Regions from separate parts of the Paenibacillus sp. J22P165 genome, predicted to be linked through region 1. Evidence: a T-box and tRNA genes for the amino acid it is inferred to sense, from the RefSeq annotation. Region 1 holds a T-box; the other holds one or more tRNA genes.

Evidence for each region. A T-box is a leader RNA that pairs with one kind of tRNA and senses whether it is charged. The one in region 1 lies ahead of tyrS (tyrosine--tRNA ligase), so its partner is inferred to be a tRNA-Tyr.
Region 2: it encodes a tRNA-Tyr, which carries the amino acid that the T-box ahead of tyrS (tyrosine--tRNA ligase) is inferred to sense. The anticodon was not compared.

Annotation. Positions count from the first base shown of each region.
Region 1 covers NZ_JCAUAP010000007.1:426,384-433,321, forward strand. Annotated here, with positions in the region: gene AC58QM_RS19440 (Fpa/YlaN family protein) at 1-184, opposite strand, end outside; gene AC58QM_RS19445 (HPr family phosphocarrier protein) at 309-557, opposite strand; gene AC58QM_RS19450 (TVP38/TMEM64 family protein) at 673-1,356, opposite strand; gene AC58QM_RS19455 (diguanylate cyclase) at 1,501-3,486, opposite strand; gene rpsD (30S ribosomal protein S4) at 3,835-4,434, shown strand; gene tyrS (tyrosine--tRNA ligase) at 4,488-5,747, opposite strand; T-box leader at 5,799-6,075, opposite strand; gene AC58QM_RS19470 (transglycosylase domain-containing protein) at 6,203-6,938, shown strand, end outside.
Region 2 covers NZ_JCAUAP010000014.1:155,411-162,348, forward strand. Annotated here, with positions in the region: gene AC58QM_RS29610 (carbohydrate ABC transporter permease) at 1-676, opposite strand, end outside; gene AC58QM_RS29615 (ABC transporter permease) at 692-1,678, opposite strand; gene AC58QM_RS29620 (response regulator) at 1,904-3,508, opposite strand; gene AC58QM_RS29625 (sensor histidine kinase) at 3,501-5,210, opposite strand; tRNA gene AC58QM_RS29630 (tRNA-Leu) at 5,463-5,541, opposite strand; tRNA gene AC58QM_RS29635 (tRNA-Leu) at 5,559-5,647, opposite strand; tRNA gene AC58QM_RS29640 (tRNA-Cys) at 5,659-5,732, opposite strand; tRNA gene AC58QM_RS29645 (tRNA-Gly) at 5,743-5,817, opposite strand; tRNA gene AC58QM_RS29650 (tRNA-Gln) at 5,826-5,897, opposite strand; tRNA gene AC58QM_RS29655 (tRNA-His) at 5,920-5,992, opposite strand; tRNA gene AC58QM_RS29660 (tRNA-Trp) at 6,018-6,091, opposite strand; tRNA gene AC58QM_RS29665 (tRNA-Tyr) at 6,103-6,184, opposite strand; tRNA gene AC58QM_RS29670 (tRNA-Thr) at 6,194-6,269, opposite strand; tRNA gene AC58QM_RS29675 (tRNA-Phe) at 6,285-6,360, opposite strand; tRNA gene AC58QM_RS29680 (tRNA-Asp) at 6,382-6,458, opposite strand; tRNA gene AC58QM_RS29685 (tRNA-Met) at 6,471-6,547, opposite strand; tRNA gene AC58QM_RS29690 (tRNA-Val) at 6,604-6,676, opposite strand; tRNA gene AC58QM_RS29695 (tRNA-Glu) at 6,691-6,765, opposite strand; tRNA gene AC58QM_RS29700 (tRNA-Ser) at 6,781-6,872, opposite strand; tRNA gene AC58QM_RS29705 (tRNA-Asn) at 6,876-6,938, opposite strand, start outside.

The DNA of each region.
Region 1 (6,938 bases):
CAAAATCAATTTCCCTCGATAGTCCGTACATTTGCGTATCTAATACCTCTTCGTATAGTGGACATTGACGCGTCGTCAAGTTTTCCATCTGTACTTCGATCAGCTTTTCGATTTTATCTGCATCTTCTTGAAGAAGATTAAGCGCCTTTTGATTCATATCCAGCAATAAATCAGATGAAGACATTCCCAACTTCCCCCTATACGCAAAGTCATCCGTCCTTATATGATCTATATTAAGCGAAATTGCCGTAATATACAAGAGAAGGTACTCTCAGAGATTCTGAGAATACCTTCTCTTTTGAAGAAAATTAATCTTGAACGACGTTTACACCTAAATTATGCTTAGCGAATACATCCGCCATAGCTGCTTTTGCTTCATCAGCATCTGGTCCATGAACATGAAGATCATAGTTGCTGGAGCTAAGTAGTGTAGTAAACAAGCCAAGAATACTTTTTACATCGATATACTTATTGTCGTATTGAAGAACGATGGATGATCTGAATTTATTAGCTGTTTGGGAAATCTCAACAATTGCTGCATTATTAGCACTTGGCATATTTCATTCCTCCATTATAGTCGCATATGAGTTGGTCGTCTTACTCCCTCTATGATAACTTGGAATAGGAAGGGAAAGCAACTACAAAATTTCCTGCATTCTCCATGTAAGCCCTTTATTTCGTCTTCGGCGCTAGCGCTTTCTTCACACTATTTCCAAGAATTAATAAGAGAACTAGTATGCCCAACAATAAAAGCAATCTCCCTTTATACTTCTGAAAATGAAATAAATCATGTGCTATCATCGACTCTAAGAAAACGATTGGGAACTTCCCTAATAAAGTACCCCAAAGAAAATCACGAAATTTCATTCGCGTTAAACCCGCGGAGAAATTAACACCAGAAGAAGGTAGTATCGGAATCAGACGCCCAATTAAGACATAGAAGAAGCCGTGTCTTTCCATTCTCTTACTGAATTGAGTAACCAAAGGAAACCGCTCTAATTTCTTTTCTACCCAAGCATGTCCATAATAGCGGGCAAAATAAAAAGAGGCAATCGCACCTAAGCACGACATTACATAGTTCACTAAAAACCCCATTTTAATCCCAAATATGGCAACGTTAGTACCCGCTATAAGAACGAACGGAATAAACGGAAAGAACGTTTGGAAGAAAATCAAGCTCATTCCAATTATTTTGCCAGGCCAGCCAAAGTCCCTTAAATGTCCGGACAATTCACGCATGTTACTATGTGCAAGTTTGATGCCTACAGGATTATAGAAGAAGAAATAAATCAAGCCAACGAGCACAATAAAAATACAAATAATCAGTCCTGTACGTTTACTTTTAAATGCCGACAAAATTCGACCATCCTCCCTTAGACCAAATCATTGTAACATGTTACAACAGGTTCAGGAAGAGCAAACAAATGATCGTCATTCTCCCTCTTCACCTAGCTGCGCAATAAATAAAAAATGCTCGTCCGAAGACAAGCATTTTAAGCGTCAACCGATTTGAATTTGATTACGGCCATTGTGCTTAGCCTGATAAAGTGCCATATCTGCTCGGTAAAAGAGAGACTCTACACTGATCTTATCTTCTTCCCAATTCCAATCCGATACTCCGCAGGACACCGACACTTGTGGTTGCGTCTCTTCCATTACACGTCTACGAATACGCTCAGCAATCCGAATGGCCTGATCCTTAGATACTTGAGGCAAATACACAGCCAGCTCTTCTCCGCCCCATCTAGCCGCGATATCCATCTCTCGTATACTCGACTTAATGATCTGACTAACATGAATGAGGATCTTATCACCAATTTGATGGCCGTAGGTGTCATTTACCTTCTTGAAGTTATCGATATCAACGACGATGAGTGAACCGCAGAAATCTTTCTTTTGCATCAAATTCGCTTGTTCATCCAAATAGTGCCGAGCATGCAGCCCTGTTAAATTATCCGTAATAACCATACGCTTCACTTCGGCATGTAAGGAGGCATTCGTCATCGCTAGCCCAATATGGCTGGATAACACCTGCAAAAGCTTATAATTATCGTAGGAGAAAAAATTCGGTAAACGATGCACGATAAGGATTACCCCTTCAACGTTACCGTTTACAAGGATAGGAGAACCAATAAGTGAGCGCGAATTCGTGCGCTGCATCAAGCTTGAGCTTACCTTATCATTGCTCCAATAATCCGAGATAATAATCGGTTCTTTCGACGAATAAATGAGTCCTGAGAAACCTTGATCAAGCGTAAATGTCTCATGGAACATAGCAGGTAAGTTAGTGGCTTGAACAACGAGTTGGTCACTATCTTTGGAGTTTTGAAGAATACAACTATAATCAGCACCGAAGATGCTTAAAATTTCACTTGAAGCTGAATTGAAAATTTCATTTAGACGTAAACTTTGATTAAGTTGTTTTGTAATTTCATTAATGAGTCGCAGTTCGTTGATCATTAGATTCGACTGTTCGTATAGCTTCGCATTCTCAAAAGCGGTGCCCGCTGAGTCTGCCAACAGCGATATGAATTGCAAATCTGACGCATCGATCAATTGATCTGTAAACTCCATGTACAAAACGCCATACACGCCTTGTTTCCCCGACAATGGTGCCGCGATATTGCCTGAACCCGAAGCGCTGCCGCTAGTGGTTGGTTCAAAAATAACTTGGCCTTCCATGAAAGCCCGAGTTCGAATATCAGACTCTGTCCGTTGAAAATTCAAAGGTTTGACGGATACATTCGTAGAGTCATTATCCTGGGAAAGGAGTAAATCAACACGCGTGTTGGGATATACCCGACCCATACAATCAATAACTTCAGTCAATACGGAGTGTACATCATTCTTCGCAAGGAGTTTCTTAGAAGCTTCGAATAGAACCACGTGCTTTTTAGCTTCCAATTCCTTCATATGATGAAGGTTATTTAAACGATCGTATCTTCTACGTTCCTCCACATGCTGTAAGGAACTTTGAAAAGAAAGTGCTAGACTATATAACAATCGTGCCAAATTTTCCATATTTAGAAGAGATTGGGTAAAAAGACCTAAATAGAATTGAATTTTTCCATAATTGTCCAACACTGGTGTAACTGCAATAAAATGACCAGTAAGCTCACGTACGTGACAGTCATCACCAACTGACAACTGTAAATGACCTGCACTTTCACACCGTGCAAGTGGATTATCACCTCGAACTTCAGCAAGCCAAGAAGTACCTGGTTGCAGAAATTTAACAAGGGAAGGCGTATCATTCGAGCACGAGTCGACCACGCAGAGCTGCTCATTTACACATAGCAGCGCCGTTTGTGAAGGAAGCATGTTCGGACCGAACTGTTGATTCCAGTTCTCAAATGCTTGATGTAAGTTGAAGGTTACCTGCAAACCCTCGTTAGAAAAGTTGCCAGAAAGTATAAAGCCTTGCCGGAGGAAAACATCAAAATGTTCTGCTCGACTATGCTTTTGTATACTGCGAAGTTCACTCATAGGCTCTCCTTCACTCACTAACAATAGTCCTCAAGTACCAATTTAAACTGACTTTCTTCTATCATACTATTTTTTTTCATCTATTGCACGATATTTTCCTCTCTTTGGGATGATGAGAGACTTGACACTTGCCCCTGTTTTTAATAAAATTAGAAGTCGAGTAACACCATGATTTCGGTGAGTGCCAAATGTGTCACCCTCACTGCTTTTGCTCCTGACAAGACAGCGGCTGAACTTTCTTGACAGGGAATCACATGATGATTCATTAGCAAAAACGGGCACATGACTTCACCCTGACATCTAGATGCTATTACTAAACTAATTGTCATGAGAAGGAGTTTTCCCTAAATGTCACGTTATACAGGACCTAAATTTAAACTAAGCCGCCGCGTTGGTATTTCCTTAAGCGGTAACGGAAAAGACTTGAAACGCCCATTCCCTCCAGGTCAACACGGCCCAGGACAACGTAAAAAAATGAGCGGTTACGGTGTACAATTGAACGAGAAGCAAAAACTTCGTCATATGTACGGTTTGAACGAAAAACAATTCCGCAACTTGTTCGACAAAGCATCCAAGCTTAAAGGTATTGCCGGTGAGAACTTCATGGTATTGCTTGAAAGCCGCCTAGACAACTTGGTTTACCGTCTTGGTCTTTCCAACTCCCGTGCAGGTGCACGTCAACTCGTTGCTCATGGTCACGTAACAGTGAACGGCAAAAAAGTTGATATCGCTTCTTACATCGTATCCACTGGTGATGTGATTTCACTTCGTGAAAGAAGCAAAGGCCTTTCCACTGTGAAAGAAGCTCTTGCTAACCGTAACTACCTTCCTACTTACCTTGAGTTTAACGACGCAGGTCTAGAAGGTAAATACATCCGTTTACCAGAACGTTCCGAGCTTCCACAAGAAATTGACGAGAAACAAATCGTCGAGTTCTACAGCCGTTAATAAAAGCAACCCCCTTAGGGATTTCCCTAAGGGGGTTATTTTGTTGCGTGAGCTTAAGCAAATTTCACGAGGAAGTAATTCTTTTTACCGCGGCGAATAATAAGATAAGAATCACCAAGTCGACCTAATTGTTGCGTAGTCGCTTCAAGATCCGTCACCTTGACGCCATTCACTGTAACCGCTCCGCTTTCAATGTCTTGACGCGATTGGCGTTTGGACGGCGCGGCACCTACAGAAATGAGAAGGTCAATTAGAGCAACATCCTCTTGTTCTAGTGTCGTTGAAGGTACATCCTTGAAAGCTTCTTCGATTTCTTTGCGCGATAACGCTTGGATATCACCACTGAACAAAGCTGCTGTTATGTTAAGTGCGCTCTCTAGCGCTTCTCCGCCATGTACAAGCTTCGTAACTTCACGAGCTAGAACCTTTTGAGCTTCACGTTTCTCCGGCTGGGCTTGTACTTCAGCTTCAAGGCGTTCAATTTCTTCTTGTGATTCGAAAGTGAAGTATTTCAAGAAGCGAATAACATCATTGTCCGCTGTCCCCAACCAGAACTGGTAGAATTGGTATGGTGATGTTTTGTTAGCATCCAGCCAAATAGCTCCGCCTTCTGTTTTACCAAACTTCTGTCCATCACTCTTCGTAACTAACGGCAAAGTCACACCAAAAGCACGACGGTCACTTGATTTCCCAATTAGCTCAAGCCCGGCAGTAATATTCCCCCATTGGTCACTTCCACCAATTTGTACGGAACAATTTTTCGTTTCATTTAATTTCAAGAAATCATAGGATTGAAGAATCATGTAACTGAATTCTGTGAACGAAATCCCTTTGGTAATACGCGAGTCCACCGAATCCTTAGCCAGCATGTAGTTCACGGTAAAATTCTTCCCCACATCTCGCAGGAATTCAATAACGTTCAAAGAACCTAACCAATCGTAATTATTTACGAGTTCTGCACTATTTTCAATGTCCGTTGAGAAATCAAGAAAACGTGAAAGTTGATCTTTAATACTTTGCGACCACGCTTCAACAACCTCAGGCCCATTCAACGTACGTTCATTGGCTTTACCACTCGGATCACCAATAAGTCCTGTTCCACCGCCAACTAACGCCAATGGAATATGCCCAGCAAGCTGGAAGCGTCTCAAGGTCAAAATCGGAAGCAAACTGCCGATATGCAAACTATCCGCTGTCGGATCAAAACCGCAATAGAGGACAACGCGTTCTTCGCTCAGCTTTTTGTCCAAACCTTCTCTGTCTGTAATTTGATGCAGCAACCCGCGAAACTCTAAATCCTTCAAAATACTCATGTAAAACCATCCTTTGTTATGAAATGAAAAACAAAAAAAGCCTTCTTATCCCAAAGGGACGAGAAGACTTGACTCGCGGTACCACCCTAATTAAAACAGCAGCTGCGTACATCCATAACATAAGTCGTAGACACGATGTGCTATTTTCACTCAACAACCGATAACGAGGTTTAATCGGTAAATACTACTTGTGCAGGCACATTCCTGCAGGTTCCCATTTACTGCTCAAGACCGTAATTCACTAACCTGCAGGTACCGGTTCGCACCATCCACCGGCTCTCTGAAAGCATCCACAAGCTACCTACTGCTGATCCATCAACGCATTTGATCTTGTTATAACACAGGATTCCGATGCTTGTCAAACCTAGAACCGAAGCTTTCTCCCATCAGCATTACCGCAAAAGGTGCAATTATGGTATACTATTAGGGTTCATGTAAGGAGGATATTGGAACTTATGCGCAATTTTTTCGCGAAATGGAATCGTCCCTGGGTTAGAACAACGTTAAAAGTAACAGGTATTACCTTAAAATGGGCCATCATCTGTGTCTTTTTGGCTGGACTGTTGGGTGGATCCGCCGCTTTTGGATATGTCAGTGCACTTGTCAAGAAAGATCCTGTTCGTAGTGAAGAAGCGATCCGCCAGCAAATGCAAGAAAATGCGATCACGGGATTCGCCTATTTCAATGATGATGCTGTCATTGGACAATTACGAACAGAAGAAGATCGTCGTCTTGCACAACTTGCCGATATCCCGCAAAACCTGCTAGACGCAGTCCTCGCCATTGAGGACAAGGATTTCTACAACCATCGCGGCATCGATTTTCGCGGACTCTACCGCGCGGTAACGCAGAAGCTTCTCAATGAAGATGTGCAAACCGGTGGAAGTACAATTACGCAACAGCTGGCTAGACGTGTTTTCCTTACACTAGATCGCGATGACGGCCGTAAAGCAAGAGAGCTGCTGCTTGCACTTCGGATGGAACGCATCATGTCGAAGGACGAAATTTTACTAGCTTATCTCAACAAAATCCCTTATGGCAATGGAGCGACTGGCTATAACCTATATGGCATTAAAGCCGCTGCCAAAGGTCTGTTTAACATCGATGACTTAAGCAAATTAAATATTGCACAAGCTGCCTATTTAGCGGGACTACCGCAATCTCCATCGCAATACTCGGCGTTTACAAGTA
Region 2 (6,938 bases), on a different contig from region 1:
AATAGTTCAGTACCTGGAACAAACCAACCGAAGCCAATACAGGTAAGGAAAGCGGTATAATAATTTGACTGAAAATCCGAATCTCACCGGCTCCATCAATCTTCGCTGCTTCAATTAATGGCATCGGGATCGAATTAGCAAAGAACGTCCGCAGCAGTAGTACGAAGAAAGCGGATACGAGTAGGGGCAGCATGAGCGCTGCAATCGTATTTTTCAAGTCCAGCATCTGCGTATAGACCAGATACCAAGGAACGAGTCCTCCATTGAACAACATGGTAAAGAACATGAAGAAGGAGAAAAAGCTTTTATGTGGAAAATCACTTCGCGAAATGGGGTACGCGTATAGCGACATCATGACTAAACTAATCGCTGTTCCCACCGTTGCTAAGAAGACTGAGATCCCGAAGGAGCGTAAGATTTGATGCCAATCCTTAAACATGAATTTATAGGCTTCCAAGCTCCAAGCTTCCGGGATGAAATTGTAGCCATGAATCAGAACTCCCTTTTCATCGGAAAAGGATACAATAATTACTAATATAAGAGGCATTATACATGCTGCGGTATAAATCCAGAAGAATACGTTTACCAACATATTTGCTGTAGGTGATAAATCGTTCGGTCCTCGCTTCTTGGCTATCCGCTGTTGTTGTTTGCGTACAGACATTGCTTCACTCACGACAGCCACTCCTTCTTAAAATAGTGCATTCTCTTTGCTCACTTTTCTAACAAATAAATTCGTAACTAGAACTAGTAGGAAGCCTACTACTGCTTGATACAAACCTGCTGCCGATGACATTCCGATATCCCCCATCGTTAAGAACGTTTGATACACATAGGTATCAATAACTTGTGTCGTCGGAAATAATGCACCCGCGTTTTTGGTTACTTGGAAGAACAAGCCGAAATCTGCATAGAAAATTCTACCTACCTGCAGGAGTGTCATCGTGATCATAACAGGCATGATAAGCGGAATCGTAATCCGTTTCACTTGCTGCCACTTATTCGCTCCGTCAATTAAAGCTGCCTCATAATACTCATGATCAATACCAATAATGGCCGCCATGTAGATGACCGTATAGTAACCAAGGTTTTTCCATGTATTCACGATCGGCAGGATAACTGTCCAATATTTCGGCTCTGTATACCAGTCAATCGGTTCAAAACCTAATTTAGGCAGGAGCACCGTATTCACGAAGCCATGCTCTGCTCCCAAGAAAGCGTACACTAGATAAGCAACACATACCATGGACAGAAAGAAAGGTAGAAACATCGTGCTTTGATGAAACTTAGATAGGAATTTACTACGCATCTCATTGAACATGATGGCCATCGCGACTGCTATCACTAAGTTCAATACGATAAACACCAGATTATAAGAGATCGTATTCCGAGTAATGACCCACGCAACCTCACTGGAGAATAAATACTTGAAGTTATCAAAGCCAACCCAAGGACTTCCTAATATCCCTTTCGTGTAATTCACGTTTTTGAAAGCGATCAGAACACCCGCCATTGGAATGTAGTTGTTAATGATTAATAATAATGCTGCTGGCGCCATCATTACGTAGAATATCCAATACTTGCGTACTGTCCATAGAAAGCTTACTTTGACGTGAGTTCGACGTTTTGTAGTACGTATAGGGGCTGCTTGCGCTGCCGTATTTGACGTATCGTTCATCTTCTATTATGCTCCCCTTTCCAATCCATCCGCTTGCCTCTCTGTTATAGGTTCATTGTAAAGCGTTTACTACTAAATCTCTATCTTCGGCGTGACCGAATCAGCACTTCTGTGACATTCGACGGAAACTGCCGATAGAGCTAGTATTTATGCAAAATAAAACACAAAAGCCGCCCATTTAGGCAGCTTTTTGTCAGTTATGTTTGATCCTTCTTTCAAGCCGCTTCAGCCCTGAAAGTTTTTCCGATACTCTTGCGGAGAAAGACCAGAATACTTCTTGAACATTTTCGCGAAAAAGGAAAAATGTGAATAGCCCGTTTGCTCCGCCACATAGCTGATCTTATCATTTGTTTCGGCTAACAGCTTCATCGCTTTCTCCATTCGAACCTTTAGGCTATACTCCGAAATGGAAAGTCCTGTTTCTTTTTTAAATAAACGTGATAGATAGGCCGGATTGAGATATACTGAGGCCGCCAATTCCTCTCTACTAAGCTCTTCTTCCATATGCTCATCAATATATTGGCATACCTTCGCTGTAACAGCCGATACGCCTTTCAGATGGCTATTCATATAGTCACAGCTTATTTGCGCGATGCGCACAGCCCAGTTCCTAAGCTGATTTAAAGAGCGTGTTGCATTGCTATAATCCTGCAAATCTTGATGAGGCAGCATATCATGAACCGTTAATCCTTTTTTGTGCAAAACATGATACACCACATGCAGCAGACCATAGTAGAAAGCCTCTACGGTTTCAGAGCCCACGTCATCCATCTTCTGCAGACGATCAATATTCTCTTGAATGCGAGCTACTAGTTCTGCCTTCTTTCCAGACTCTAATAACACGATCCAATCGGAAAAGGTTGGTGCTTGCGGCTTATTCAGATGCGGCTGATCCATCTCACTGACCATAAGGACACAATTGCTTTTCGTCACGTTGTTTCGCTCATTTTGAAATAGATCCGCAACCTTCGCCGTTAGTTTAAGCAAAGAACTTTCCTCACCTACATAACAGGACAAGCTGCACTGAAAATAGCGATGACACGCACTAATATAAGCCTCACATTTTGCTTTAATATCAGTTAACGATGGCTGACTTCCTTCAGCTACATATAGCAGAACTAAGGATGAGCCATTCTCCTGAATCACACAACCTGCCTGATCTACAATAATGATTTCAGCAGCAGCTTTTCGAATTGCATACTCCATGATCTCTTCGTCTCTCGCGTTGAGTTCTTCTTTCCAGTGCTCCACACTGATTAAGATAGGTAAAATAGTGCTGGTCATATCCAGCGGGATTTCATACATCTGGAAATGACGTGTTAACCGCTCCTCATTTGCTGGTATTTTCCCGCTTAGCAGCTCCTGCCAGAACTTCTCCACCAAAGTCGGAAGCTCATTGACCCAGTGACTATAATACATTTTATACGTTTCATGAAAATCCAAATGCTCCTGATCCTCTTTGATCTTCGCGATGGCGAGCTTCACAATGTCTTGCAGACGATCGTGATCCACCGGCTTTAACACATAATCAAAGCTCCCTAAACGAACAGCCTGCCTGGCATATTCGAAGTTCGCATGACCTGTCAGGAAAATTGTCTCTGTTTGCGGTGAATTCATTCGCACCCACTCTTGGAGCTGCAAACCATTGGCGCCAGGCATTTCTATATCCGAAATCATAATATCAATGCGATTCTGTGATAGGATCTCTTTCGCTTCACTTACATCCAATGCTTCAAAAATGTGACCAATCGGAAACGTTCCCCAGTCGATCCCCACCGTTATTCCTTTAACCGCAATCTTCTCATCGTCTACAACTAAAAGGTTATACATCTTTATCCATCCCTTCCACAACGGCGGTATGAAGCGGCAGCCTGATTTGCACCATAGCCCCTCTGTCCGGCTTATTCAGAAATCGCAGTGCAACTTTGTTTCCATAATTCATCTGCAACCGATGTCGCACATTCCAGATCCCTAGATGCTCATCACCTGATTGGTCCAAATACTGAGCGGAATTCAATTGCTGTAGCATTTCCGGTTGAAAGCCTTCCCCGTTATCACTAATTGAGAGGATGAAGAACTCCTCAGATGCTTCTGGATCCTGCTCAGCTTTCACTTGAATCACATAGGTTCCATACTTTTTTGTAAAACCATGAATCACTGCATTCTCTACAAATGGCTGGACAATGAGTGGCGGAATCGCATACTGACTGTATGTCTCGGGTAATTGGATGTCAAAAGTCAAATGATCCGGATAGCGCATTACCTGAATCTCCAAATAATTCCGAATATGATCGATTTCATCCTTCAGCGTCATCGTCGTTCGATTCGTACGCATAATAAAACGGAAATAATCCGCCAGATGCAAGGACATCTTTTGCACGGACTTCGTATCCTTTAACGCCGCGAGGTTATAAATAATATTTAAACTATTCATATAAAAATGGGGATTTATCTGCACCTGCAAATGCTTAAATTCCGCCTGCTGAACACGGATCTTCTCCTCATACACCGAGATCTTCAAATTCTCAATCTGATCCACCATGTTGTTAAATGTCGCGATCAGGAAGGCGAATTCCGTCGAGCTGCCTTCATGCAACCGTATCGATAATTCCCCTTGCGCAATCTTCCTCATCCCACGAATTAATTGCATCAATGGTTTGAAAAGGATGCGCTGGACATACAACAAATAAATTCCCAGAACGAAGGCTCCGCCTAATGGCAAAAAGTAAATCAACAGCTGCAAATACGGTAAATTCTTGAGCATATTTTTCTCAGCAATAATAAGCTCAAAATCCAAATCAGCATGTGTGGAGGCTTCGCGCACAATCAAAAACTGCTGATCGAGTTCCTTGTCTTTCACAATTTGAAAGCCTGAGTTTTTGGGCGCTATTTGATCGCTGATGTTTTGATATCTTTGCAAAGGGAAATAGGTGTTTGTTAACGTAGTCCCCTCTGGTGACACCACTGTAGTTCCTCCACCTTCGCCGGTATCCCATTTGCTAAGCGGCTCAACCATGCTGCTCATTTTAATAAGAATGCCGCCCGACAGTCCCGCCCCTAGATCCTTATTAATTTTCATCAAATAGTGATCACCATTCGAAGCTTTCATAATGAGCCAGTTGCCATTGGAACTATCATTTGGCCGGGTCTTCGTATTATCTACGATAAATTCCTTCACTGTCTGAACGCGATCATAGTAATACGTATTTTCTCTCGTTGACACCAACAGATCTCCCGTAGTAGCTGAAAATACAAAAAAGGTATTAACCAAGTTGTATATATCCAACTGTCGAGTTAACTTATTGAATAACCGTTGCTTCGCCAGCACATAATCATCCGATTCTAACGGGTACAAGTTCATATTGATTACATCAGGATCACTATATAGATGAAATAAATAATTATCGAATTCTTTGAGCGTATTATCCGTGTCCTCCACATATTGCTGCAGGAGCTTATTATAGTTTTGGGATATTTGATCTCTTACCACATTCATGGAGTACACATTATTAAAAGCTAAGAACAAAACCAATGGAGCTACCACCAGCGCAAACCCAATAAAAATTTTAAACCTTACTGAATTCACTATATTCAAAAGGATTTCCCGCCTCATCTGTCATTTAGGGTATGATCTATCATTGTATACATCCTTTTCCTATTTTACTATCCGTAAAACACATGTACATAGCATTATAGATACAATGTTTGGCCAGAGTCGTCTATCATAAAGCAAATACAAAAAAGCCCATGAAATCAAATGATTTCACAGGCTTCTTTTTCATTATACCGGCAAGAGGACTCGAACCTCCACCCTTTCGGACTCGATTTTGAGTCGAGCGCGTCTGCCATTCCGCCATGCCGGCATAAACTTGTAAAACAATGGTGCCGAAGACCAGACTTGAACTGGTACGGTAGTCACCTACCGCAGGATTTTAAGTCCTGTGCGTCTGCCGATTCCGCCACTCCGGCTAATAAGATTGTGGAGGCGCCACCCAGATTCGAACTGGGGGTAAAGCTTTTGCAGAGCTCTGCCTTACCACTTGGCTATGGCGCCTTAGTAATAATGGAGCGGAAGACGGGGATCGAACCCGCGACCCTCGCCTTGGCAAGGCGATGCTCTACCGCTGAGCCACTTCCGCATATAAAACTGGGGATCAAGGATTTGAACCTTGGCATGACGGAGTCAAAGTCCGTTGCCTTACCGCTTGGCTAATCCCCATTATGTTGCTTTGGTAATAATGGGCGGACGACGGGACTTGAACCCGCGAATGCCGGATCCACAAACCGGTGCGTTAACCCCTTCGCCACGACCGCCACAATATTAGGTTTCTTGCATTTTTGGCAGGGGCAGCAGGAATTGAACCCACACCAAAGGTTTTGGAGACCTTTGTTCTACCCTTAAACTATGCCCCTGCATAAAGAAATGGAGGCTGATGGATTCGAACCACCGAACTCGAAGAGAGCAGATTTACAGTCTGCCGTGTTTAGCCACTTCACTAAGCCTCCACAAAGCAATGGTGCCGTCGAGAGGACTTGAACCCCCAACCTACTGATTACAAGTCAGTTGCTCTACCAGTTGAGCTACAACGGCTTATTTAGTTAAAAATGGTGGCTTTGGACGGAATCGAACCGCCGACACGAGGATTTTCAGTCCTCTGCTCTACCGACTGAGCTACAAAGCCTTACTGCAATGAATGTGATAATGGCGGAGCTGACGGGATTCGAACCCGCGGTCTCCTGCGTGACAGGCAGGCATGTTAGGCCACTACACCACAGCTCCACATTCATTATTTGGTTGCGGGGGCAGGATTTGAACCTGCGGCCTTCGGGTTATGAGCCCGACGAGCTACCGGGCTGCTCCACCCCGCGTCATTAAGTATAAGTCACGTTTCCTATTAAATCAAGTCTTTCATTAGGAAAAATGATGGAGGCTGACGGGATCGAACCGCCGACCCTCTGCTTGTAAGGCAGATGCTCTCCCAGCTGAGCTAAGCCTCCATGGGAAGTAAAAATGGTGACCCGTAGGGGACTCGAACCCCTGTTACCTCCGTGAAAGGGAGGTGTCTTAACCACTTGACCAACGGGCCTTGCTAGAAAGATTATGGCGGAGAGAGAGGGATTCGAACCCTCGAGACGCTTGTGACGCCTACACGATTTCCAATCGTGCTCCTTCGGCCAGCTCGGACACCTCTCCATATGGCTCCCCGAACAGGACTCGAACCTGTGACAACTCGATTAACAGTCGAGTGCTCTACCAACT